DNA from 3 places in the Serratia sp. TSA_130.1 genome. Region 2 is predicted to be linked to each of the others. Evidence: predicted binding sites of a transcription regulator. Region 2 holds the regulator's gene; each other region holds the start of a gene.
The links. The regulator CRP, encoded in region 2, controls carbon source genes, mostly activating them, when cyclic AMP is high. The targets are predictions, from matches to a motif close to ATGTGANNNNNNTCACAT.
Positions count from the first base shown of each region.

Region 1: glpT (glycerol-3-phosphate transporter) is a predicted target of CRP. The motif match lies at 3,907-3,924, and genes of this name have one in related genera.
Region 3: ACUTQY_RS16200 (YjcB family protein) is a predicted target of CRP. The motif match lies at 5,463-5,480, and genes of this name have one in related genera.

Region 1 covers NZ_JBQZFS010000006.1:222,973-230,457, reverse strand. Annotated here, with positions in the region: gene glpC (anaerobic glycerol-3-phosphate dehydrogenase subunit GlpC) at 1-884, opposite strand, end outside; gene glpB (glycerol-3-phosphate dehydrogenase subunit GlpB) at 881-2,149, opposite strand; gene glpA (anaerobic glycerol-3-phosphate dehydrogenase subunit A) at 2,139-3,788, opposite strand; gene glpT (glycerol-3-phosphate transporter) at 4,153-5,508, shown strand; gene glpQ (glycerophosphodiester phosphodiesterase) at 5,591-6,670, shown strand; gene yigL (sugar/pyridoxal phosphate phosphatase YigL) at 6,714-7,485, opposite strand, start outside.
Region 2 covers NZ_JBQZFS010000008.1:45,490-52,974, reverse strand. Annotated here, with positions in the region: gene ACUTQY_RS22010 (helicase HerA-like domain-containing protein) at 1-936, shown strand, start outside; gene ACUTQY_RS22005 (aminodeoxychorismate synthase component II) at 1,009-1,584, shown strand; gene argD (bifunctional acetylornithine/succinyldiaminopimelate transaminase) at 1,716-2,933, shown strand; gene ACUTQY_RS21995 (YccS/YhfK family putative transporter) at 2,974-5,052, opposite strand; gene crp (cAMP-activated global transcriptional regulator CRP) at 5,103-5,735, opposite strand; gene ACUTQY_RS21985 (OsmC family protein) at 6,118-6,525, shown strand; gene ACUTQY_RS21980 (phosphoribulokinase) at 6,564-7,433, opposite strand.
Region 3 covers NZ_JBQZFS010000004.1:123,432-130,916, reverse strand. Annotated here, with positions in the region: gene ACUTQY_RS16235 (glyoxalase/bleomycin resistance/dioxygenase family protein) at 1-62, shown strand, start outside; gene ACUTQY_RS16230 (MoaF-related domain-containing protein) at 374-826, shown strand; gene ACUTQY_RS16225 (nuclear transport factor 2 family protein) at 836-1,327, shown strand; gene ACUTQY_RS16220 (multidrug efflux MFS transporter) at 1,500-2,699, opposite strand; gene ACUTQY_RS16215 (cysteine hydrolase family protein) at 2,938-3,510, shown strand; gene ACUTQY_RS16210 (FUSC family protein) at 3,561-4,523, shown strand; gene ACUTQY_RS16205 (MarR family winged helix-turn-helix transcriptional regulator) at 4,616-5,065, shown strand; gene ACUTQY_RS16200 (YjcB family protein) at 5,103-5,384, opposite strand; gene mrdA (penicillin-binding protein 2) at 5,681-7,485, shown strand, end outside.

The DNA.
Region 1 (7,485 bases), on a different contig from region 2:
CGCAGCGGCGTGCGCTTGAGCGGCAGGCTGCGCCCCTGATTGATCAGGCGATAGAGATAGCGCGTCGCCAGCTCCACCCGATCGCGCACCGCAGTGGTGTCTACGTCCAGCAGATGAGGGTATTCGTCACGCAGGGTGAAGGTGCAGCTCGATGAGGTCGCCACCACCGGAATGCCGCGCTCCAGCACCGTTTCCTGCAGCGATTCGGCATTGACCCTGGCCTGCTTTTTAGCCTGCTCGATAAATCCGTTGGCGATCAGCGGCACGCCGCAGCATTTCTCGCGTTTCAGCAGCTGCACGCCGATATCCAGCGCGTTGAACACCCGGACCAAATCCTTGCCCAGCTGCGGGTGGTTATAGTTGACGAAGCAACCGTGGAAGAATGCCACCTGCTCGGCGTAACGCTGCTGAGCCTGCGCCTGTTGCCGGTACCAGCGGCGGAAGGTGCCGAAGGAATATTTCGGCAGTTCGCGCCGGTGATCGATCTTCAGCGCCTTGTCCAGCAGCTTGCGCACCGGTTTCAACCCGGTGGCGGCGTTGACGATCGGCGCAAACGGCGTCGACAGCGATCCCATGATATCGGTATGGCTGAGGATGGCATCGCGCAGCGTCGGCTTGCTCTGGGCGAAGTCGGCGCGGGCGCGCTGAATGATGTCGCCGATTTTGACGTCGGACGGGCAGGCCACTTCACAACGCTTGCAGTTGGTGCAGTATTTCAGCGCTTCGTCGTACAGCGCCGGGTCTTTCAGCCGCAGCCGCTCGCCGTCCGGCCCCGCCTGTTTCGGCCCCGGGTAGAGCGGGTTCACTTTGGCGACCGGGCAGTAAGTGGTGCAGACGGTGCATTTGATGCAGCTTTCAAAGCTGTGGTCCCGATGCAGGCTCATACGTTCTCCTCCGCGGCGATCTGCTGCGCGACGTGCAGCGCGCCGATCAATGACACGCCGGCGCCGCAGCCCTGCTGCAGCGGGTCGTAGCCGCCGGCGACCGCGCCGATGGCGTACAGGTTGTCGAACGGCACTCCCTGCTTCATCGCCCGCAACCTGCCGTCGGTACGCACGCCGAACTGCAGGTAAGGCTGCGGCGCGAACAGCTCGCGTCGGCTCCAGTCGGCGCGATCCGCCCGACTGTGTACGTCCAGCCCGAAGATCGGTTCGCGCACCCCGTCGAAATCGGCCACCAGTCCATTGCTGAAGAAGCTGCCGCTGGCCAGCACCACCTGCTGCGCCCGCAGCGGAATATCGCCGTGGTTGCGGGTGTACAAACCGGTGACGCGGCTGGCCTCGCTCTCGGCGCGCAGCACGCTGTCGCCCGGCATGAAAACGCCGCCCAACTGCTGGAAACGCCGCCGCAGCGCCTGATGCAAGCGCATGCCGGGCACCGAAGGCGGCAACGTCGGCAGCAGTCGGATCGGCTTGCCGACCGCATCCTGCAGCACCTCCAGCGACGCGTCGTCCTCCAGACCCAGACAGGCCGGCAGGAAGAGCGCCTCGGCCTCGCCCGCCAGCCGCCGCAGCTCTTCGGCCATCGGCGGCAGGCTTTCCATCAAATCCAGTACCCGGGCGATGTTCACCGCGCGGAACTCGCTGGGATTATTGCGCAATCTGTCCAGCGCCGGCATGTGCAGATAGGCCACGTCCGTCTGCACGCCGAGCTCGCGGCTCAGGGCGTCGGCGGCCATCTGCGGTTGGAAGTCGAGGAACCCTTCGATGCCGATCACCGCAATACGCCGCCACGGCAGTTGGCCGGTCAGCGGCAGCGTCGGGATCGCCTGCGGGCTGAGCCAGGTGGCGCGGCGCGTGCCGAGCGGCGTGATGCGCAGATGGTTGTTCACCCCCTCGCCCTGCAGATTCAACCCGCAGCGTTCCAGCAGCCGCTGCGCGGCGGCGGACAGCGCCGCCACCCGGCCGGGCCCGATCAGGGCGTACGGATGCTGCGGCGCCTGTTGCGCCAGCTGCGGCAACGCCGCCAGCGGCATCTCGACCGGCGTGCCGTCCGGCAATCTCGCCAGCAGATCGAGCGAGCCTGAGGAGAAGTAGAGCGCGCTCTGGCCAGAACTAACCACCGCGCAGCGCTTGCCCTGTTCGGCCACGGCAATGGCGCAGCTCAGGCCCGCCAGACCACCGCCAATCACCACAACGTCAAATCGCATCATCCGCCTCCTGCTCCTGGTCGGCCTGGGCTTCAAGCCCGCATAATCCCTGGTAAACCCAACTGGTGAATTCGCTCTCGCGCAGCGCATCGCCCCAGGCGATCGGCCGTACGCCTTTCCAGCGTTCGTTGAGGAACTGCGACAGCTGCGCGATGGATTGCTGCGGCGTGCTGACGTTAAAGCGCGTCAACAGCCCGGCGGCGCGGCAGGCGCAGAGTTCGCCCTGGCAGGTGCCCATGCCGACGCGGGTGCGGCGGCGCAGATCCACCAGGTTATTGACGGTCAGCGAGTTGACCGCATAGCGCACTTCCCCGGCGGTCACCGCCTCGCATTCGCACACCAGGCTGGTGTCGAGCCGATCGGCCGCCGGCACCTGGCTGGCGCGATCGCCGTGGCGGTAAATTGCCGAGCCGCGAATGCTGGCGGGCAGAGAAACCACGCTGCGCACCGTTTCCTCCGCCGACTGACGGGATCCGGGCAGCGCGTCCTGCGCGGTGGTGCACGGACTATTTACGCCGAGCTTTTCGCATACCTTGTCGGTGGCCCACTCCGCCATCAGGCGGTAGGTCATCAGCTTGCCGCCGGTAATGGTGATAAACCCTTCCAGCCCGTCGCGGGCGGCGTGATCGAGCAGCACGATGCCGCGGCTGACGTTGCGCCCGCTGGGATCGTCGTCGCTGGCCACCAGCGGCCGCACCCCGGCATAGGCGCGCAAAATGCGGGTCTGCGCCAGGGTGGGCGCCAACAGCGCCCCTTCGCGGATCAGAATATCCACCTCCTGCGGGGTCACCAGCATGTTGTCAATTTGGTCGTAGTCGATATGGGTCGAGGTCGTGCCGATCAGCGAGATGGTGTCGCCTGGCACCAGGATGTCGGCGTCCGCCGGTTTGCGGCAGCGGTTGATCACCATGTTGTTGATGCGATGGCCGAGGATCAGCAGCGCTCCCTTGGCCGGGAACATGCGGATGCGCAAATCGGCGTATTCGGCGATCTGCTGGCCCCAGATGCCGGCGGCGTTGACCACCACCGGCGCATGCAGCTCATAGCGCCGCTGATTCTGATGGTCGTAAACGCGCACGCCCGTCACCCGATCGCCGCTGCGCAGCAACCCCACCACCTGATGGTAGGTCAGGATCTGCGCGCCGTGCTCGCGCGCGTCCAGCATATTGGCGGCGGTCAGCCGGAAGGGATCGACGGTGCCGTCCGGCACCCGCACCGCGCCGATCAGCGCCGGGTTAGCCGCCGGCTCCAGCCGCAGCGCCAGCTGCGGGTCGATCGCTTCGGCGTCGATGTCGGCCTGGCGACAGGCGGCGATAAACTGCTGCTGATAGTCCAGCGAGTCTTGCGGCAAGGTGATGAACAGCCCGTTGGTGCGCTCGATACAGTGATGCGCGATGCGTTTCAGGATGCGGTTCTCTTCTATGCATTCGCGCGCCGACTCGCCGTCGGTCACCGCATAGCGCGCGCCGCTGTGCAGCAAACCGTGGTTGCGGCCGGTGGCGCCGGTGGCGATGTCGTGGCGCTCCAGCAAAATGCATCGCAAGCCGCGCCGCGCACAGTCGCGGGCAATGCCTGCGCCGGTGGCGCCGCCGCCGATGATGATCACATCCGTTTCGCCGCCGTCAAAATAGCTGCTCATGTCGCTCCCTCAGGATCGGTAGTTATGAGCCTATTGAGCCACGGTTACTAGGGTCTTTGTTTGATAAGGAACAATAACGAACATGAAACGAAATAAAAATGTCCACAAAAAACCATCAATGTGATCATAATCACGATTTTTGGACGTTTTTCTATTTCATAACGTTAACGAATCGCTCAAAATCCGCCGTGGTTTCATGAAAGTGTAACAATTGCGCCATTCGTCACAGCGACACCAGGCGTATTTGATGACAATGGCGCTCGTTATGGAACACAAAAACACCACATTCGATATCCGCTCAATCATCAAATGAACGTAAAAGGTCATATTGATGTGATAACAGATAAAGCCATCGGAGGCGCTCATGTTGAGTATTTTTAAGCCGGCCGCACACATCGCCCGTGTGCCGAGCGATAAGGTAGACCCGCTCTACCGTAAGCTGCGCTGGCAAATTTTCCTGGGGATCTTCTTCGGTTACGCCGCCTACTATCTGGTGCGTAAGAACTTCACCCTGGCCATGCCTTACCTGATCGAACAAGGCTTCAGCCGCGGTGACCTCGGCTTCGCGCTGTCGGGCATCTCCATCGCCTACGGCTTCTCCAAATTCATCATGGGTTCGGTCTCCGACCGTTCCAACCCGCGAGTGTTCCTGCCTGCCGGCCTGATCCTGGCGGCGGCGGTGATGTTGTTCATGGGCTTCGTGCCGTGGGCAACCTCCAGCATCGCCATCATGTTCGTCCTGCTGTTCCTGTGCGGCTGGTTCCAGGGCATGGGCTGGCCGCCGTGCGGCCGCACCATGGTGCACTGGTGGTCGCAGAAAGAACGCGGCGGCATCGTCTCCATCTGGAACTGCGCCCACAACGTGGGCGGCGGCCTGCCGCCGCTGCTGTTCCTGCTGGGCATGGCCTGGTTCAACGACTGGCACGCGGCGCTGTACATGCCGGCCTTCGGCGCCATCCTGGTGGCCCTGATCGCCTTCGGCCTGATGCGCGACACCCCGCAATCCTGCGGCCTGCCGCCGATTGAAGAGTACAAAAACGACTACCCGGACGACTACAGCGAAAAAGACGAAGAAGAGCTGACCGCCAAGCAGATCTTCATGCAGTACATCCTGCCGAACAAGCTGCTGTGGTACATCGCGGTCGCCAACGTGTTCGTCTACCTGCTGCGTTACGGCATTCTGGACTGGTCGCCGACCTACCTGAAAGAAGTGAAGCACTTCGCGCTGGACAAGTCTTCCTGGGCCTACTTCCTGTATGAATACGCCGGTATCCCGGGCACCCTGCTGTGCGGCTGGATGTCGGACAAAGTGTTCAAAGGCAACCGCGGCGCCACCGGCGTGTTCTTCATGACGCTGGTGACCATCGCCACCGTGGTGTTCTGGATGAACCCGGCCGGTAACCCGACCGTGGATATGATCTGTATGCTGGTCATCGGCTTCCTGATCTACGGTCCGGTGATGCTGATCGGCCTGCACGCGCTGGAGCTGGCGCCGAAGAAAGCCGCCGGCACCGCCGCGGGCTTCACCGGCCTGTTCGGCTACCTGGGCGGCTCGGTTGCGGCCAGCGCCATCGTCGGTTACACCGTAGACTTCTTCGGTTGGGACGGCGGCTTCATGGTGATGATCGGCGGCGGCGTGCTGGCGGTTATCCTGCTGCTGCTGACCATGCTGAACGAGAAGAAACACCACGCGGAAATCGCTGCCGGCAAGCGCGGCTAACCGTCACACGACTTTTGCATGATTTAAAGGCCGCCCTGCGGCCTTTTTACTACCCTGCCCCCAACAACACGGAGAAAACGGAATGCGGACTCAAGTCAAAGCCCTGCTGACAGGGATCATTCTCGCCACCTCAATGGTCAGCGCCGCGCAGGCGGCGGACAAAGTGGTGATCGCCCACCGCGGTGCCAGCGGCTACCTGCCGGAACACACCCTGCCGGCGAAGGCGATGGCCTACGCGCAAGGCGCCGATTACCTCGAGCAAGATCTGGTGATGACCAAGGACAACGAGCTGGTGGTGCTGCACGACCATTACCTCGATCGCGTCACCGACGTCGCCGAACGTTTCCCGAACCGCGCACGCAAAGACGGCCGTTATTACGCCATCGACTTTACGCTGGCGGAGATCAAATCGCTGAAGTTCACCGAAGGCTTTGACATCGAAAACGGCAAGAAGGTACAGGGCTACCCTGGCCGCTTCCCGATGGGCAAATCCGACTTCCGCGTCCACACCTTCCAGGAAGAGATCGAATTCGTACAGGGTCTGAACCATTCGACCGGCAAAAACATCGGCATCTATCCTGAAATCAAAGCGCCTTGGTTCCACAAGCAGGAAGGCAAAGACATCTCCAGCAAAGTGCTGGCGGTGCTCAAGCAGTACGGCTACACCGGCAAGAACGACAACGTCTACCTGCAGTGCTTCGACGCCAACGAGCTCAAACGCATCAAGAACGAGCTGGAGCCGAAGCTGGGCATGGATCTGAAGCTGGTGCAGCTGATCGCCTACAACGACTGGCAGGAAACCTACGAGCAGAAAGCCGACGGCAAGTGGGTGGAATACGACTATGACTGGATGTTCAAACCGGGCGCGATGAAGAAAATCGCTCAGTATGCCGACGGCATCGGGCCGGACTACCACATGCTGGTGGTGGCGGATCAATCCAAACCGGGCCACATCGTGCTGACCGACATGGTGAAAGAAGCGCACGCCAGCAAGCTGGCGGTGCACCCGTTCACCATCCGCGCCGATGCGCTGCCGAAGTACGTGACCGACGTAAACCAGCTGTATGACGTGATTTACAACCAGGCCGGCGTCGACGGCGTGTTCACCGACTTCCCGGACAAGGGCGTGCAGTTCCTGCAGAAGCAGGGCCAGCACAAGTAATAACAAGGGCGCCGCAAGGCGCCCTGATTATTTAAAGGTTATTTCAGAGGAACATCTTGCGCAGGTAGTGCGGCACCGCGTTATCGGCATTGGAACCGATCACCTCCAGCTCCGGCAGCATATCCTTCAGGCGCTGATGCGCATCGCGCATGATGCAGCCCTTGCCGGCCATCGACAGCATCTCCAGATCGTTCATGCCGTCGCCGAAGGCGATGCACTCTTGCAGCGTGTAACCGATGATCTTGGCCACTTCTTCCAGCGCATGCCCTTTCGACACACCGCCCGCCATCACTTCCAGGCAGGTTGGGAACGAGAAGCTGACGTTGACCCGATCGCCCCAGCGGGCGTTGATGGCGTCTTCCACCTGCAGCAACCGCTCGTGGTCTTCACAGGTGAAGTAAACCTTGCAGACGCCATCGGTTTCCAGCAGGCCCGGCTCGAACAGCTGATATTTGAACACCGACTCCTGGAAGAACTCTTCCTGCTCCGGGCTTTCGCGGTTGGTAAACCAATCGTCGTTGCGGTAGACGTTAGTGGTGATCTGCGGATCGTCGTGCAGCATGCCGTACAGATCGCGGGCGATATCCCCGTCCAGGTTATGGCTGAAGATCAGCTCGCCGGCCGTGTTGTGCACCCGCGCGCCGTTGGAGGTGATCATAAAGGCGCTGATTTCCAGGCTGTCGCGGATCTGCGCCACGTCGATGTGGTGGCGGCCGGTGGCGAACACGAAATGCACGCCTCGCTGGGTCAGCAACTTCAGCGTTTCTTTGGCGTACGGCGACAGGGTATGGTCGGGAGACAGCAGCGTGCCATCT
Region 2 (7,485 bases):
GAGCAGGGCGCCAACCAGTTCTTCGGCGAGCCGATGCTGGACATCAACGATCTGATGAAAACCGACGCCAACGGTCATGGCGTGATCAACCTGCTGGCGGCGGACAAGCTGATCAATCAGCCGAAGCTGTATTCAGTGTTCCTGCTGTGGCTGCTGGCCGAGCTGTTTGAACATCTGCCGGAAGTGGGCGACCCTGAACAGCCGAAGCTGGTGTTCTTCTTCGATGAAGCGCACCTGCTGTTCAACGACGCGCCAGCGGCGCTGTTGACCAAGATCGAACAGGTGGTGCGCCTGATCCGCTCCAAAGGCGTCGGCATTTACTTCGTCACCCAGAACCCGCTGGATATCCCGGACAGCGTGCTGGGCCAGTTGGGCAACCGCGTACAGCATGCGCTGCGCGCCTTTACGCCGCGCGATCAGAAGGCGGTGAAAACGGCGGCGCAAACCCTGCGTGCCAATCCGGCCTTCGATGCTGAAACGGCGATCACCGAGCTGGGCGTGGGCGAAGCGCTGGTGTCATTCCTCGACGAAAAGGGCCGGCCGAACGTGGTGGAGCGGGCGATGGTCATCGCGCCGGAATCCAAGATGGGCATGCTCGGCGCGGAAGGGCTGAACAGCGCGATCAACAAGTCGCCGCTGTATGGCCGCTATGAAGACATGATTGACCGCGAGTCCGCCTACGAGAAGCTGTCGTCGGGCGGCTTCGCCACCGTCGGCACTGCGCAGCAGGGGCAGCAACCGCAGGCGCAAGCGCAGCAACAGACGGGCGGCGGCCTGATGGACGGATTGAACGAGCTGCTGTTCGGTTCCACCGGCCCGCGCGGCGGCAAACGCGACGGCATCGTCCAGACCGCTGCCAAGAGCATGGCGCGCGATCTCGGCCGGCAGATCCTGCGCGGCGTACTGGGCTCGATCACCGGCGGCCGTAAAAAGTAAGCGGAAATTATCGTCGGCAGCGGCGGGTTAAATCAGTAAACTATGGCGGCGTTTTTCTCTGCCGGACCTAACATGCTGCTGCTGATCGATAACTACGACTCCTTTACCTATAACCTTTACCAGTACTTCTGCGAGTTGGGCGCCGAGGTGGTGGTGAAGCGCAATGATGAGCTGCAGCTGGCCGATATCGAGCGGCTGGCGCCGCAGCATCTGGTGATTTCCCCCGGCCCTTGTACCCCGAACGAAGCGGGCATCTCGCTGGCTGCCATTCGTCATTTCGCCGGCAAGCTGCCGATCCTCGGCGTGTGCCTGGGGCACCAGGCGCTGGGGCAGGCGTTCGGCGCCGAGGTGGTGCGCGCCCGCGCGGTGATGCACGGCAAAACCTCGGCGATTCGCCATCTGGGCGTCGGCGTGTTTCGCGGCCTGAGCGATCCGCTGACCGTGACGCGTTACCATTCGTTGGTGCTGAAAGCCGATACGCTGCCGGATTGCTTTGAAGTGACCGCCTGGAGCGAACGCGACGGCGTGCGCGACGAGATCATGGGTATCCGCCACCGCACGCTGGCGCTGGAAGGGGTGCAGTTCCACCCGGAAAGCGTGCTCAGCGAGCAGGGCCATCAGCTGTTGGACAATTTTCTCAGGCGTTAATCCCTTCGCATTTTTTTCGCCCGTCAGGCGTTTTGCATTTGCGCTTTAGTGTTTTTTTATGCATATTTCGTGATTATATTTTCATTATAACATCGCGATAGCGCTGAAAAACCTTCAGGGTGGAGCCGAAAATGACTGACAAATCCGCAGTGAGCCGCAGCACCTTTGACCAGGTGATCCTGCCTGTTTATGCACCCGCCCAGTTTGTGCCGGTGCGCGGCCAAGGCAGCCGGGTCTGGGATCAGCAGGGAAAAGAGTACATCGATTTTTCCGGCGGCATAGCGGTGACGGCGCTGGGGCACTGCCATCCGGCGCTGGTCGAGGCGCTCAAACGCCAGGGCGAAACCTTGTGGCATACCAGCAACGTCTTCACCAATGAACCGGCGCTGCGCCTGGCGAGCAAATTGATCGACGCCACCTTCGCCGATCGGGTGTTCTTCGCCAACTCCGGCGCAGAGGCCAACGAGGCGGCGTTCAAACTGGCGCGTCATTACGCTATCACCCGCCACAGCCCCTATAAAACCAAAATCATCGCCTTCTATAACGCGTTTCACGGCCGCACGCTGTTCACCGTGTCGGTGGGCGGGCAGGCCAAATATTCCGACGGGTTCGGGCCGAAGCCGGCCGACATCGTGCACGTGCCGTTCAACGATCTGGCGGCGGTGAAAGCGGTGATGGACGACCACACCTGCGCGGTGGTGATGGAGCCGATTCAGGGCGAGGGCGGCATTACGCCGGTCGACGCCGACTTCCTTAAAGGCGTGCGCAAACTGTGCGACCAACATCAGGCGCTGCTGGTGTTCGATGAAGTGCAAAGCGGTATGGGGCGCAGCGGCAAGCTGTTCGCCTATATGCATTATGGCGTGACGCCGGACATTCTCACCACCGCCAAGGCGCTGGGCGGCGGTTTCCCGGTGAGCGCCATGCTGACTACCGAAGAGATTGCGTCGGTGATGCAGGTGGGCACTCACGGCACCACCTATGGCGGCAACCCGCTGGCCTGCGCGGTGGCGGAGGCGGCGCTGGATGTGATCAATACGCCGGAGGTGCTGAGCGGCATCGAGCAGCGCCATGCGCTGTATGTACAGTCTTTGCAGAATATCGGCGATAAATACGGTATTTTCACCGCCATTCGCGGCATGGGGTTGCTGATCGGCGCCGAGCTGACGCCGCATTATCACGGCAGAGCGCGCGATTTCCTCACCGCCGCCGCCGCGCGTGGGCTGATGATCCTCAACGCCGGGCCGAACGTGATCCGCTTTGCGCCGTCGCTGGTGGTGGAGCTGCAGGACATCGAGGCCGGCATGGCGCTGTTCGAGCTGGCGGTGCAGGATGTGATCAACGCCTGAAGCACCTGCGGCGAATAACGGGGCGCGGCATGCCGCGCCCTTATTGATCGCGCAGTTTACGCTTGAGCCAGATGCCGTGGTGCGGGCGCTGGCGCCAGGCCAGCGACGAAATGGTGTGCATGACGCTCAGGTGCGACAGAATACGCCGCAAATGACGTTCCATCTCGGTGACGGGCATCTCCGGATGCAGATCCGGCGGCTGCATGATGCCGCTGTTGTCACTGCTCGGGCCGTCGTATTCCAACCGCTGCTGGCAGCTTTGCAGCGCGATTTCACAGGTTTGCAGATACGCTTCCGCCAGCTTCGGCGTCAGCATGTAGTGCTCGCGCGCCAGGATGGTCATGGCGTTCAGGTGTTCGACGATGAACTGGCTGTGAGTGACCCACAGCCGCATGTCCGCCAGATAGTTCGAGGCGAACCCCGGTTCCTGCATCGCCTGATTGAGCGAAGTGAACAGCGCATTGTGCGCCTGGTTGACCTGCATGCGGGCATAGGCCAACGCGGTGGCGTCCGGCTCCGGTTGCTTCAGCATCAGCCGCAGCGCGGCTTGATCGTTTTCCAGCGCCTGATGGGCATTCTTGCGCAGCAGCCCGCTTTGCCACTGCGGCCACAGCCAAATGGTGCCGCCGAACGCCAGCACGCAGCCGATCAGCGTATCGATCAGACGCGGCACCAAAAAATGCGAGCCGTTCAGCGCCAGCAGCTGCAGGGTGTAAACCGCCGTGACCGTAAAGCCAATCACCGACAGCCCGTAGTTCTTGCGCGAAACCAGGTAGGCCAACAGCGTGATCATCAGCATGATGCTCAGTGTTTCTGCTTCCGGTAATTGCAGCTGCAACAGCCCGGCCGCCAGCAACAAACCGGCGATCGTGCCGAGCGCACGGTGCTGAATACGCACCCGGGTGGCGTTATAGCCGTTTTGGCTCACCAGCATGATGGTGAGCAGTATCCAGTACGGCTTCGGCAGATTGAATACCGCCCCCAGGCTGCTGCCGACCGCCAGCGTCACCCCCAGCCGCGCGGCGTTGCGCAGCGCCGTGGATTTGAACGACAGGTAGCTGGCCAACGCCGGCCAAAACGGCAGGCGATGCTGGCTGGGCATCAAATCGCGGCGGTACAGCGGATGCTGGGTGCGCAGCAGGCGGGCAATGCGGCTGAAATGGTAGTAACAAAACTGGCCGACCGGGTTGTCGGGATGCTGCGCCGCCATTTTTTCCAGCGCCGCCAGTTCGTGCGTCATGGAAAAGCGCTTCGAATGTTGATGGTAGAGAATATCGTGCGCCACCACGCGCAGCCGCCCGGCGATCACCTGAGCGTTGCGGCGAATGATCGCTTCGGCCTGGCTCTGCTCCATCAGTTTTTGTACTTCCTCCGGCAAGTGCAGGCTGACGGTGATGTGCTCCTGCAGATCCATCGCCACCTGAAAGGCGCGTTGCAGACGCTTTTGATCGAGGTTGTTGGCGTGCGGCAGGAAATTAAGCTGTTGGTACAGCAGGCTGATCAGATCCATCACCTTTTGCTGGCGCACCAGCAGCGGCGGCAGAGCGGTCTGCGGATCGGTGTGCTGAGTCAGCAGCGAGTATTTGGCTTCGAAGTAGTCCGCCAGTTCCAGATAGAGCTGGCTCAGCGTCTCGCGCATCGGCTGCTCTTTCCACAGCCGGAACCAGAACCAGGTGAATAAGCCGTACCAGGCGGTGCCGATCGCGTACAGCAGCGGCGCCTGCCAGAGAGGCACGGTGCCGGCCATGCTGAGGGAGAAGATGGCGGCCACCAGCGCCGCCGGCAACAGCCGGGCGTGCAGCGGGCTGATTTCGCCGGTGACGCCGAGCAGCAGCGCCAGGCCCAGCATCAGCGCCGGCAGCGGCACGTGCCACAGCAGGGCTTGTTGCAGCAGCAGGCTGCTGAGGGCAAACAGCGCACCGCCGACGATCAGCCGTTTAAAGAAGCGCCTATGCGGCGTGTCCAGACCGGCGATATTGCAGCAGGCGGGCACCAGAGAGAACATCAGGCCGAGCTGCAGCTGGCCAATCAGCAGGCCAAACAGCACCGGCAGGCACAACACCAGCGTTTGTCGCAGTGCGTAGTTGACTTCCGGGTGGTAAATCAGGCGGCGCCACATGGCAGAGAGCAGACAAAAAAACGGCGCAGATTGCGCCGTTTCTTCAGGGATTAACGGGTGCCGTAGACGACAATGGTCTTGCCGTGGGCGGAAATCAGGTTTTGGTCTTCCAGCATTTTCAGAATACGGCCAACGGTTTCACGCGAGCAGCCGACGATCTGGCCGATTTCCTGGCGGGTGATCTTGATCTGCATGCCGTCCGGGTGAGTCATGGCGTCGGGTTGCTTCGCCAGATTCAGCAGGGTTTGCGCGATGCGGCCGGTGACGTCCAGGAAGGCGAGGTTGCCCACTTTTTCGGAAGTGACCTGCAGGCGGCTCGCCATTTGGGCGGACAGACGCATCAGGATGTCCGGGTTAACCTGGATCAACTGGCGGAATTTCTTGTAGGAAATTTCGGCCACTTCACAGGCGGTTTTGGCGCGAACCCAGGCGCTGCGCTCCTGACCTTCTTCGAACAATCCGAGCTCGCCGATGAAATCCCCCTGGTTGAGGTAGGACAGGATCATCTCTTTACCTTCTTCATCCTTGATCAGCACCGCGACGGAGCCTTTCACGATGTAGTAAAGCGTTTCGGCCTTTTCACCTTGGTGAATCAGCGTACTCTTCGATGGATATTTGTGGATATGGCAATGAGACAGGAACCATTCGAGAGTAGGGTCTGTTTGCGGTTTGCCGAGAACCATTCGCTGTTATCCTCTGTTGTTATCGCTGCCTTGTGTCACAGGGGTCAGAGTTCCCTGTAAAACCCGCCTGTAGCCGCAGTTATGAGCGAGGGCTACCGGCAAGTTTTGAGGCGTGTCATAAAAATACGCTGTCGCTCTAGCATATTAACTTGCCGTAAGCGCTGCAAGCTACATTCTGTTAACATACCGGTAAAGGAGCCTTTCTCTGGGCGTTTCCCTGAAATTCAGTGTCCCGGAAAGATTTATTGCGGCTCTGTTTGTAGCACAGAGTAAGGCGGGTGTCTCGTGTTGTCTCGCTTCAGCATGATTAGCATCAGGTTACGTTGCCTGTTTCTATGCGAAAGCGTACTCTGATTTTAAGAAATCAACCGGAGTGACCAGAATGCAGGCAAGAGTTAAGTGGGTGGAAGGGTTAACGTTTTTGGGTGAATCGGCCTCCGGCCACCAGGTGCTGATGGACGGCAACGCCGGCGATAAAGCGCCCAGCCCGATGGAGATGGTGCTGATGTCGGTGGGTGGCTGCAGCGCGATCGACGTGGTGTCCATCCTGCAAAAAGGGCGCAACGACGTGCGCGACTGCGAGGTGAAGCTGACCTCCGAGCGCCGTGCAGAAGCCCCGCGGTTGTTCACCCATATCAACCTGCACTTCATCGTCACCGGCCAGGATCTGACCGACAAAATCGTAGAGCGAGCGGTGAACCTGTCGGCGGAGAAGTACTGCTCGGTGGCGCTGATGCTCAACAAGGCCGCCACGGTGACCCACAGCTTCGAGATCCGCCAGCCGGCGTAATCGAGACGGAGCGCGGCCCGCCGCCGCGCTCAACGCGTTTATTCGATCTTCTTGCCTTCCAGCAGCCGCTGTACCAGCGGCGCCATGATCAGCTCCATCGCCAGCCCCATCTTGCCGCCCGGCACCACTAACGTATTGATGTGCGAGATAAACGAGCCCTGCAGCATCGCCAGCAAATAGGGGAAGTCAATCTGATCCAGCCCGCGGAAGTGGATCACCACGAAGCTTTCATCCAGTGAGGGAATGGCTTTGGCGGCGAACGGGTTGGAAGTATCCACCGTCGGTACGCGCTGGAAGTTGATGTGGGTGCGCGAGAACTGCGGCGTGATGTAGTTGATGTAGTCTTCCATCGAACGCACCACCGAATCCATCACCGCCTCGCGGGAGTGGCCGCGTTCGCCGGTATCGCGGATCAGCTTCTGTATCCACTCCAGGTTGACGATCGGCACCACGCCGACCAGCAGATCGACGTGGTTGGCCACGTCATGGTGCTCGGTGACCACACCGCCGTGCAGCCCCTCGTAGAACAGCACGTCGGTCGGCGCCGGCAGCGGCTCCCACGGGGTGAAGGTGCCCGGCACCTGATTGTAGGGCACCGCTTCGTCGTAGGTGTGCAGGTACTTGCGCGAACGGCCGGTGCCGTTTTTGCCGTACTCGATAAAGCTCTGCTGCAGCAGGCCGAAGTCGTTGGCCTCGGGGCCGAAATAGCTGATGTGTCTACCCAGATCGCGCGCCTTGCGGATCGCCGCGTCCATTTCCGGCCGGGTGTAGCGGTGGAAGCTGTCGCCCTCCAGCTCGGCGGCGCGAATGTTGAGCTGTTGGAAGATTTTGCGGAACGCCACGCTGGTGGTGGTGGTGCCGGCGCCGCTGGAACCGGTCACCGCGATAACGGGATGTTTGGCAGACATGGTGGTTGTCACTCCGTGTTGAATGCGCCGGCGTCAGGGGATTATTGTGGCT
Region 3 (7,485 bases), on a different contig from region 2:
CCCGGTTGCTCAGCCCGGAAGGATTGCTGGTTGGCGTCACCTATACGCCCTGGCTGCGTTAAACGCCGCGCCGTTCGCCGCCGTTCTCCCTGCGGCGGGCGGCTTAAGAACAAATTCGCATTAGCTTAAAGCTATCTGCGCTATAGACCTACCGAATCCCCGAGCTATCCCTCATCCTGAAAACAGTAATCCCGTTCATTGCGTAAAAACCAAGGGTCAGAACGCGCTATTGCCACGCCATTTCACGGCGATTTTTCACCCTCTTTTGGCGTCGTCAGGTGCCTGATGGGAATAGAGATTATTCTTATATTTCCGCTAACCGTTAAGAAATAATAATGATTCTCGTTTTCAACCACGGAAAGGAGAAGGAACGATGAAAACAGTGAAGCGAACGGGTATCGCGCTGGCGATAGCCCTGACTTTCCCCCTGGCATTGCCTGCCGCTACGGCGGCGCAAACCTCCCTGACAAACAGTAAGGCGGCGACGATGACGGAAAAACACGGGCAGTTTATTGCGGTTGGTAAAGTGGTGCAGGTGACCTTTGGCGATTTCGCCTTCAAGCTGGATTTTACCGATGACAAGACCATGACCTTCACCGGCATCGGCGAGGCGTCGCAGGGCATCACCGATACCGTGCAGTACACCGCGGTGGAAATTCGGCCGAAGGTCTACATGGTCTACTGGCATGAGCCGCAGTCCGGTGACAACGTGACGCATATCGAGGACTTCGAGCGCGGCGAGGTGTACACCAACATCGCCGCCAAGGACGGCAGCTTCACCCATCTGAAAGGGCAGCTGAAAATTGTAGGTCACTCAGGAAACTAAGGAGCAGTTATGAAAAAGGCATTGATCACCTGTGCGATCGTCGGCGGCCTGCTGGCGAGTTACCCGGCGCTGTCAACGGATCAGGCGGCGTCTTACAAATCGGCCGGCAAGGGCGGTTATCATCATGCTCAGCAAAAGCTGAAGGTGGTGGAAGATCTGTACGCGGGCTTCTTCAACCGCCATGACATCGGCGTGGCGCGGAAGCTGATTGTGGAAAACTACAAGCAGCATAACCCGTTCGTCGGCGACGGCATCAAGCCGTTCCTCGATTTCTTCAGCCAGACCTTCAAAGACAACCCGCAGTACAGCGCTAAAATATACCGCAGCGCGGTCAACGGCGATCTGGTCTACGTTCACGTCAAATATCAAAATAACCCGCAGGATCGCGGCACTGCCAGCGTGGATATTTATCGGGTGAACGATCAGGGGAAAATCACCGAGCATTGGGACGTCAATCAGGATGTGCCGGAAAAATCGGCCAACGACAACACCATGTTCTGATGCAAAAGGGCCGCTGCGGCGGCCCTCTACGCGCCTGCAACACTTTATTTACTTACATAAATACCAAACGTTCATCGCGTCGAGTAGGCTACGGCCGCCTTTGGCAGTGGCGGCACGGTTGATGGGCGTCATTGTCCCGCCACTGCTTGAGGCGCTTCCCTCGCATTCCCCGCTATCCCGCGCGTTTAGGCTGCACTTTTTTGAACTGATGGCGCAGCTGCAGCGCATTGAACAGCACCAATACCGCCGTCACGGCGAACACCCAACGGAACCCCATCATCGCCGAAATGCCCGAACCCAGCAGCGGGCCGACCACGTTGCCCAGATACATAAATGACTGGTTATAGCCGAAGATGCGCCCGGTCACCTGATCGGAGGAATACTTCAGCAGCAGCGCCTGCACCGCCGGCATCAGCGCGCCATCGGCGAAGCCCAGCAGAAAACGCAGAATGCCCAGCTGCAGCGGCGTATTCACCCAGGCCATCACGGCGAACAGGCCGGTGGTGAACAGCAGCGCGGCGATCAGAATGCGCGCGGTGCCGATGCGATCGCCGAGCCGCCCGAGGCGCGGCGCGGAGATCAGCGCCGCGATGCCGGGCACGGCGGCGATCATGCCGCTGACGAAGGCGATATTGCTGACGTTGCCCGACAGTTCGCGAATGAACAGCGTCAGGATCGGGCTGATGGAGGAGTTGGCCAGCTGGATCATCAGGGTGCAAACGAACAGGGTGACGATCAGCGCCGGATAGGGCAGCGACCGGAATACCGCCTTGCCGCTCAGCTGATCCGCTTTTTTCACCGTGATGCGCCGCTCTTTAATCAGGAACAGCGTCACCAGGAAACTGACGAACATCAGCCCGGAGGTGACGAAAAACACCACCCGCAGCCCCAGATGGTCGGCCATCAGCCCGCCCAGCAGCGGCCCGGCGATCACGCCGGAGATCTGCCCGGTCGAGAGCGTGCCCAGCGCCCAGCCGCTTTTATCGCGCGGCGCCTGCGAGGCGACCAGCGCCATGGCGTTGGGAATATAGCCGGACGTCAGCCCCATCAGGGCGCGCAGCGCGAACAGCTGCCACACGTTAGTGGCCAGCCCCTGCAGCGCGATGACGATCGCCATGCCCAGCGAAGCGCGCAGCAGCATCAGCTTACGGCCTTTACGGTCGGCCAGGCTGCCCCACAGCGGCGACACCACCGCAGAGACCAAAAAGGTGCCGCTGAATACCAGCCCGGACCACAGGCTGAGGGATTGATGATCGCTGACGCCGAGTTGTTCGACGTACAGCGGCAGAAAAGGGAGGATTTGGCTCATCGCCAGCCCGGTGAAGAAACACCCGAGCCAGACCGAGATTAGATTGATTTTCCACGCTTCCATTGATTTGTCGTACCACGTTGAATTTGGAGGGGATATTAAGCACGTTAATAATAACACTGCGAATGGGCTGGCGCGGAAGAATTGCGTGAGCAGACGTAAAGCCAGCCGTGTCGTTACATTTTGCTATAAATTAATAGCTATATTATCATAGGTATTTATTTTAAGCTACTCCTCCTGGCCGCTCGGCGGCCCCATCTTCTACCCATATCGTCGTGTCGGCGGCAAGGAGAAGCTCTCTATGAATACCGCATTGATCGCTTTGGATTACATCGTTGATATCACCCATCCTGAGGGAAAAATCGCGCGTTCTGCGCAGCAGGTCATTGAGCGCGACGTCATCGTGCGGGCAAACAGCGCATTAGCGCTCGCGCGGCGCAAGGATTGGCTGCGTATTTTGGTCAAAGTCGGGTTCGCCGCCGGTTATATCGATCAGCCCAAACAATCCCGGATGTTCGGCCAGGCACATCAATTTGGCGCTATCGCATTGGATCAACCCGGGACGGCTTTTCATCCCGATTTGGCGTCAGAGCTGGGCGAATTAACGATCGTAAAACCGCGCGTCAGCGCTTTTTATGGCACCAATCTGGACGCGATACTGCGCGCCCGCCGCATCGAGCGGCTGGTAATTTGCGGGGTCAGCAGCACCTGGGCGGTACAGGCGACGGCGCGTGACGCGCACGATCGTGATTATCAGGTGTGGGTGCTGGAAGAGGCCTGCGCCGCAGCCACCGCGCAAGAACACCGGATCTCCATGGAAACGCTCGCGACGATCGCCGATATCGTCACGCTGGAACAGCTGGGCGAACGTTGATGCAGCTGCGTGCCGAAATCAACCTGCGGCTGCTGCTGCGGGGCGCGTGGATGTTGGCGCCGCTGCTGGCGCTGACTCTGGCGACCGGAAACGTCGACTGGCTGAAGGCTTCGGTGGTTACCATATCGCTGTTTATCGTGTTCGAAAGGGTTGAGTTGGCGCCGCTCGGCGTCATGCTGCATGCGGCTGCGCTGCTGTCGGTTTTCATGACGTTGCTGTACGCCATGCGGGCGCCGGCGACCTTCATTTTGGCATGCGTTTTTGCGGCGGCGGCGGCGGTGGGGATATCCGCCTGCGGCGGCAAATTGCGATCCTTGGGTAATTTTATCTTTATCCCGGCCCTTTATCTGGCGTGCGAGATTGCAGAAGGCGGCACGCACGCGCCAATGATCCAACGCGCCTGGGCACTGTTTCCCTATCTCTGGGTGGCCGCTTTGCCGGTGTTGGCGCTCGCGCTGATAGAGCACCGGCAACGGGCTTATCTGCCGTTTGAAAATGCATGGCGTCATTACCTTAAACTGCACCGCAGCGAAGGATTTGGCGCCCGGGTCGCCTGCGGTGAAGCGCTGTTGGCCGTGATTTTTGCCGTCGGGCTGTCTGCCGCGCTCGTCGAATGGCGGCAGCTCGATTATGGTCAATGGGTGATCTGGTCGGCCGTCAGCGTGATCACCGGCGATATGGCGACCACGCGCAATAAGCTTCGTCAGCGGGCGTCAGGTGCGTTGATGGGGGTTCCCGCCGGCATTTTGCTGGGGTATCTCATACCGCATAGCGATATGGGCTACGAACTGCTTACCGTGGCCACGATGCTGACATTGGTCTCTTTTCATCGTTATGCCTTAGGCTTTGGCGTGCGTTGCGCCTGCATCGCCTGTGCATTGATTATCGCCGGAAAAGCGCCGGAAATCGCGGCGGAAAGGGCGTTTAATGTGCTGCTCGGCGGCGGTATCGGTTTGCTGTTCGCTTTCCTGATGGATGGCGCGTTGCTGGCCAGTCCCGGCGCGCGCAAATAGCGGCCTGGGGTTTCTCTCGCGCCAATTTCGGTTGACCGTTCCTGCCCCCGGTGTGAAAGTACGATTGAATCTATCGTTATCTATTGATGCCAATGAAAAAAGATCATCCTGAAGACGTGACGCTGCTGCGCACGCAGTTAATGTCGCTGGTGCGCCGCATGCGGCGCGAGTCGCGCAGCGACGAAAAATCCTGGGCCCAGTTGATGCTGTTGGGGGCTATCGATCGCCATGGCGGCGAGGCGACGCCGTCGTTGCTGGCGGAGTCGGAGCGTATGCGCTCCTCAAACCTGGCGGCCGCGTTGCGCGAGCTGGAAGCCGATGGGCTGCTGGTGCGCACGCCGGATGCCGAAGACAAACGCCGGGTGCGGGTGCGGCTGACGTCCGCCGGGCTGGGTTTGCTGCAGCAAAGCCGCGCCCGACGCGAGGCGTGGTTGTTGGCGGCGATGGAAAGCTGTCTGTCCGAGCGGGAGCAGGCGCTGTTGCTCGAAGCGGGGGCGCTGATGGCGCGGCTGGCGGCGGCGCCGTCTGCGGAAGCGAACTGATTGCAGGGGCGGCCTGAGTTGCCCCCCAGCGGCGAGATTACGGCATCGGCCAATCGACCGGCATGGTGCTGACCACGTCCACGTAGCGATCCCAGGCCGATGACCAGAATTGGGTGAAGGCTTCGAGGGTGAAGTGAATGCCCATCAGGCCCATCACGAACCAGCAGGCGGTAAACAGGCCCAGGCTGCTGAACATGAACGCCATGCCATTGCGGCTGGTTTTACGGCAAACGACGTTTAACTGGCTGGCGAAGAACATCATCACGGCGCTCAGCAACTCCCAGCGCATCATGATTAAACCGGTGGCAATGGTACTCATCGAACTCGATCCTATGTAACAAAAAGCCGCATCCGGCAGGGCGCCGACAGGAAAATGCGGAGGAGAATAACGGTAATAGTGTGATAAGGATCACATTGTAGCATTGAGAGGAACGGCGGCTCAATGGGGCGCGCGGTGAAAAAATCGCCGCCGGTAACATTCCAATATGCTGAAACAGTTATGCCATTTCATTAGCAACCTTTTCATGGGGCGTCGCGCCCGATAACGCTATGCTTGCCGGCTTTTCAGTTCCCTGATTTTGCGGGGAAATGTGACGCAAAAGGTATCGGCTCCGCATGGCCCTGTTAAAAGAAAAAATTCGCGACCACTCCGCGGAAGAGATGCTGTTTATCCGCCGGGCGGCCGTGGCGCTGGCGCTGGTGGTGGTCTGTTTCGGCGCGCTGGTCGTCAACCTCTACCGGCTGCAAATTCGCCAGCACGGCTTTTACCAGACGCGCTCCAACCAGAATGACATCAAGATGTTGCCGATCGCCCCAAGCCGCGGGCTGATCTTCGATCGCAACGGCATTCCGCTGGTACGAAACGTGACACTGTATCGCATCGAGATCACGCCCAGCAAAATCACCGATATATCGGCGCTGCTGCAGGCGTTGACGCCGATCGTAGATCTGACGCCGGAAGATATCAGCGCGTTTCGCGACGACATGCACCACAACAGCCGCTACAAGCCGATAACGCTAAAAGCGGGGCTGAACGACACCGAGGTGGCGCGTTTCGCCGTCAATCAATACCGTTTCGACGGGGTGACTATCGATACCTATCAGCAGCGCGAATATCCTTACGGCGCGCAGCTGGCGCACGTGCTGGGCTACGTGTCGAAGATCAACGACAGCGATCTCAAGCGCCTGGACAAGGCCGGGTTGAGCGAGAACTATGCCGCCGATCGCAACATCGGCAAACAGGGCATCGAGGCCTATTACGAGTCCGAGCTGCACGGCACCACCGGCTATCAGGAGGTGGAGGTGGATAACCACGGGCGGGTGATCCGCTTGCTGAAGGAGCAGCCGCCGCAGGCCGGCAAAAACATCTACCTGACGCTGGATCTGCCGCTGCAGCAGTACATCGAATCGGTGCTGAAGGGGCAACGCGCCGCGGTGGTGGTGGAAGATCCGCGCGACGGCGGCATTCTGGCGATGGTCTCCAGCCCCAGTTACGATCCCAATCCCTTCGTCAAAGGCATCGGCTATCAGGCCTATAAGGCGCTGCTTCGCAACCCGGATTTGCCGCTCATCAACCGCGTCACCCAGGGGCTGTACCCGCCGGCGTCGACGGTGAAGCCCTACATGGCGGTTTCGGCGCTGTTTGCCGGGGTGATCACGCCCACCACCACCTTTTTCGGCGCGCCGACCTGGACGCTGCCCGGCACCGAGCGGCGCTATCGCGACTGGCTGAAGACCGGTCACGGCATGCTCAACGTCACCAAAGCGATAGAAGAGTCCGCCGATACCTTCTTTTATCAGGTGGCGTATGAGATGGGCATCGATCGCATTCACCATTGGCTGAGCCAGTTTGGTTACGGCCAGTCGACCGGCATCGATCTGAACGAAGAGTACCGCGGCGTGCTGCCAAGCCGCGACTGGAAGCTGAAGGTGCACAAAAAAGTCTGGTATCAGGGGGATACGGTATCGGTCGGCATCGGCCAGGGATATTGGGTAGCGACGCCTATTCAGATGGTGAAAGCGCTGACTACGCTGATCAACAACGGTAAGGTGAAAACGCCGCACCTGCTGTATTCGCTGCAGCAGGGCAACCGGGTCACGCGTTATCAGCCGCCGACGCAGGCGCTGCAGATTGGCGATCCCCGTTCGCCTTACTGGGGCATTGTGCGCAACGGCATGTATGGCATGGCCAACCTGCCGAACGGCACCGGATACAAGCTGTTCCATACCGCGCCGTACCAGATTGCCGCTAAATCCGGCACCTCGCAGGTGTTCAGCCTGAAGCAAAACCAGACTTACAACGCCAAAATGATTCCGGTGCGGCTGCGCGATCACATCTTTTATACGCTGTTCGCCCCCTACAAAAACCCCCGGGTGGCGATGGCGCTGATCCTGGAAAACGGCGGCGGCGACGGCGTGGT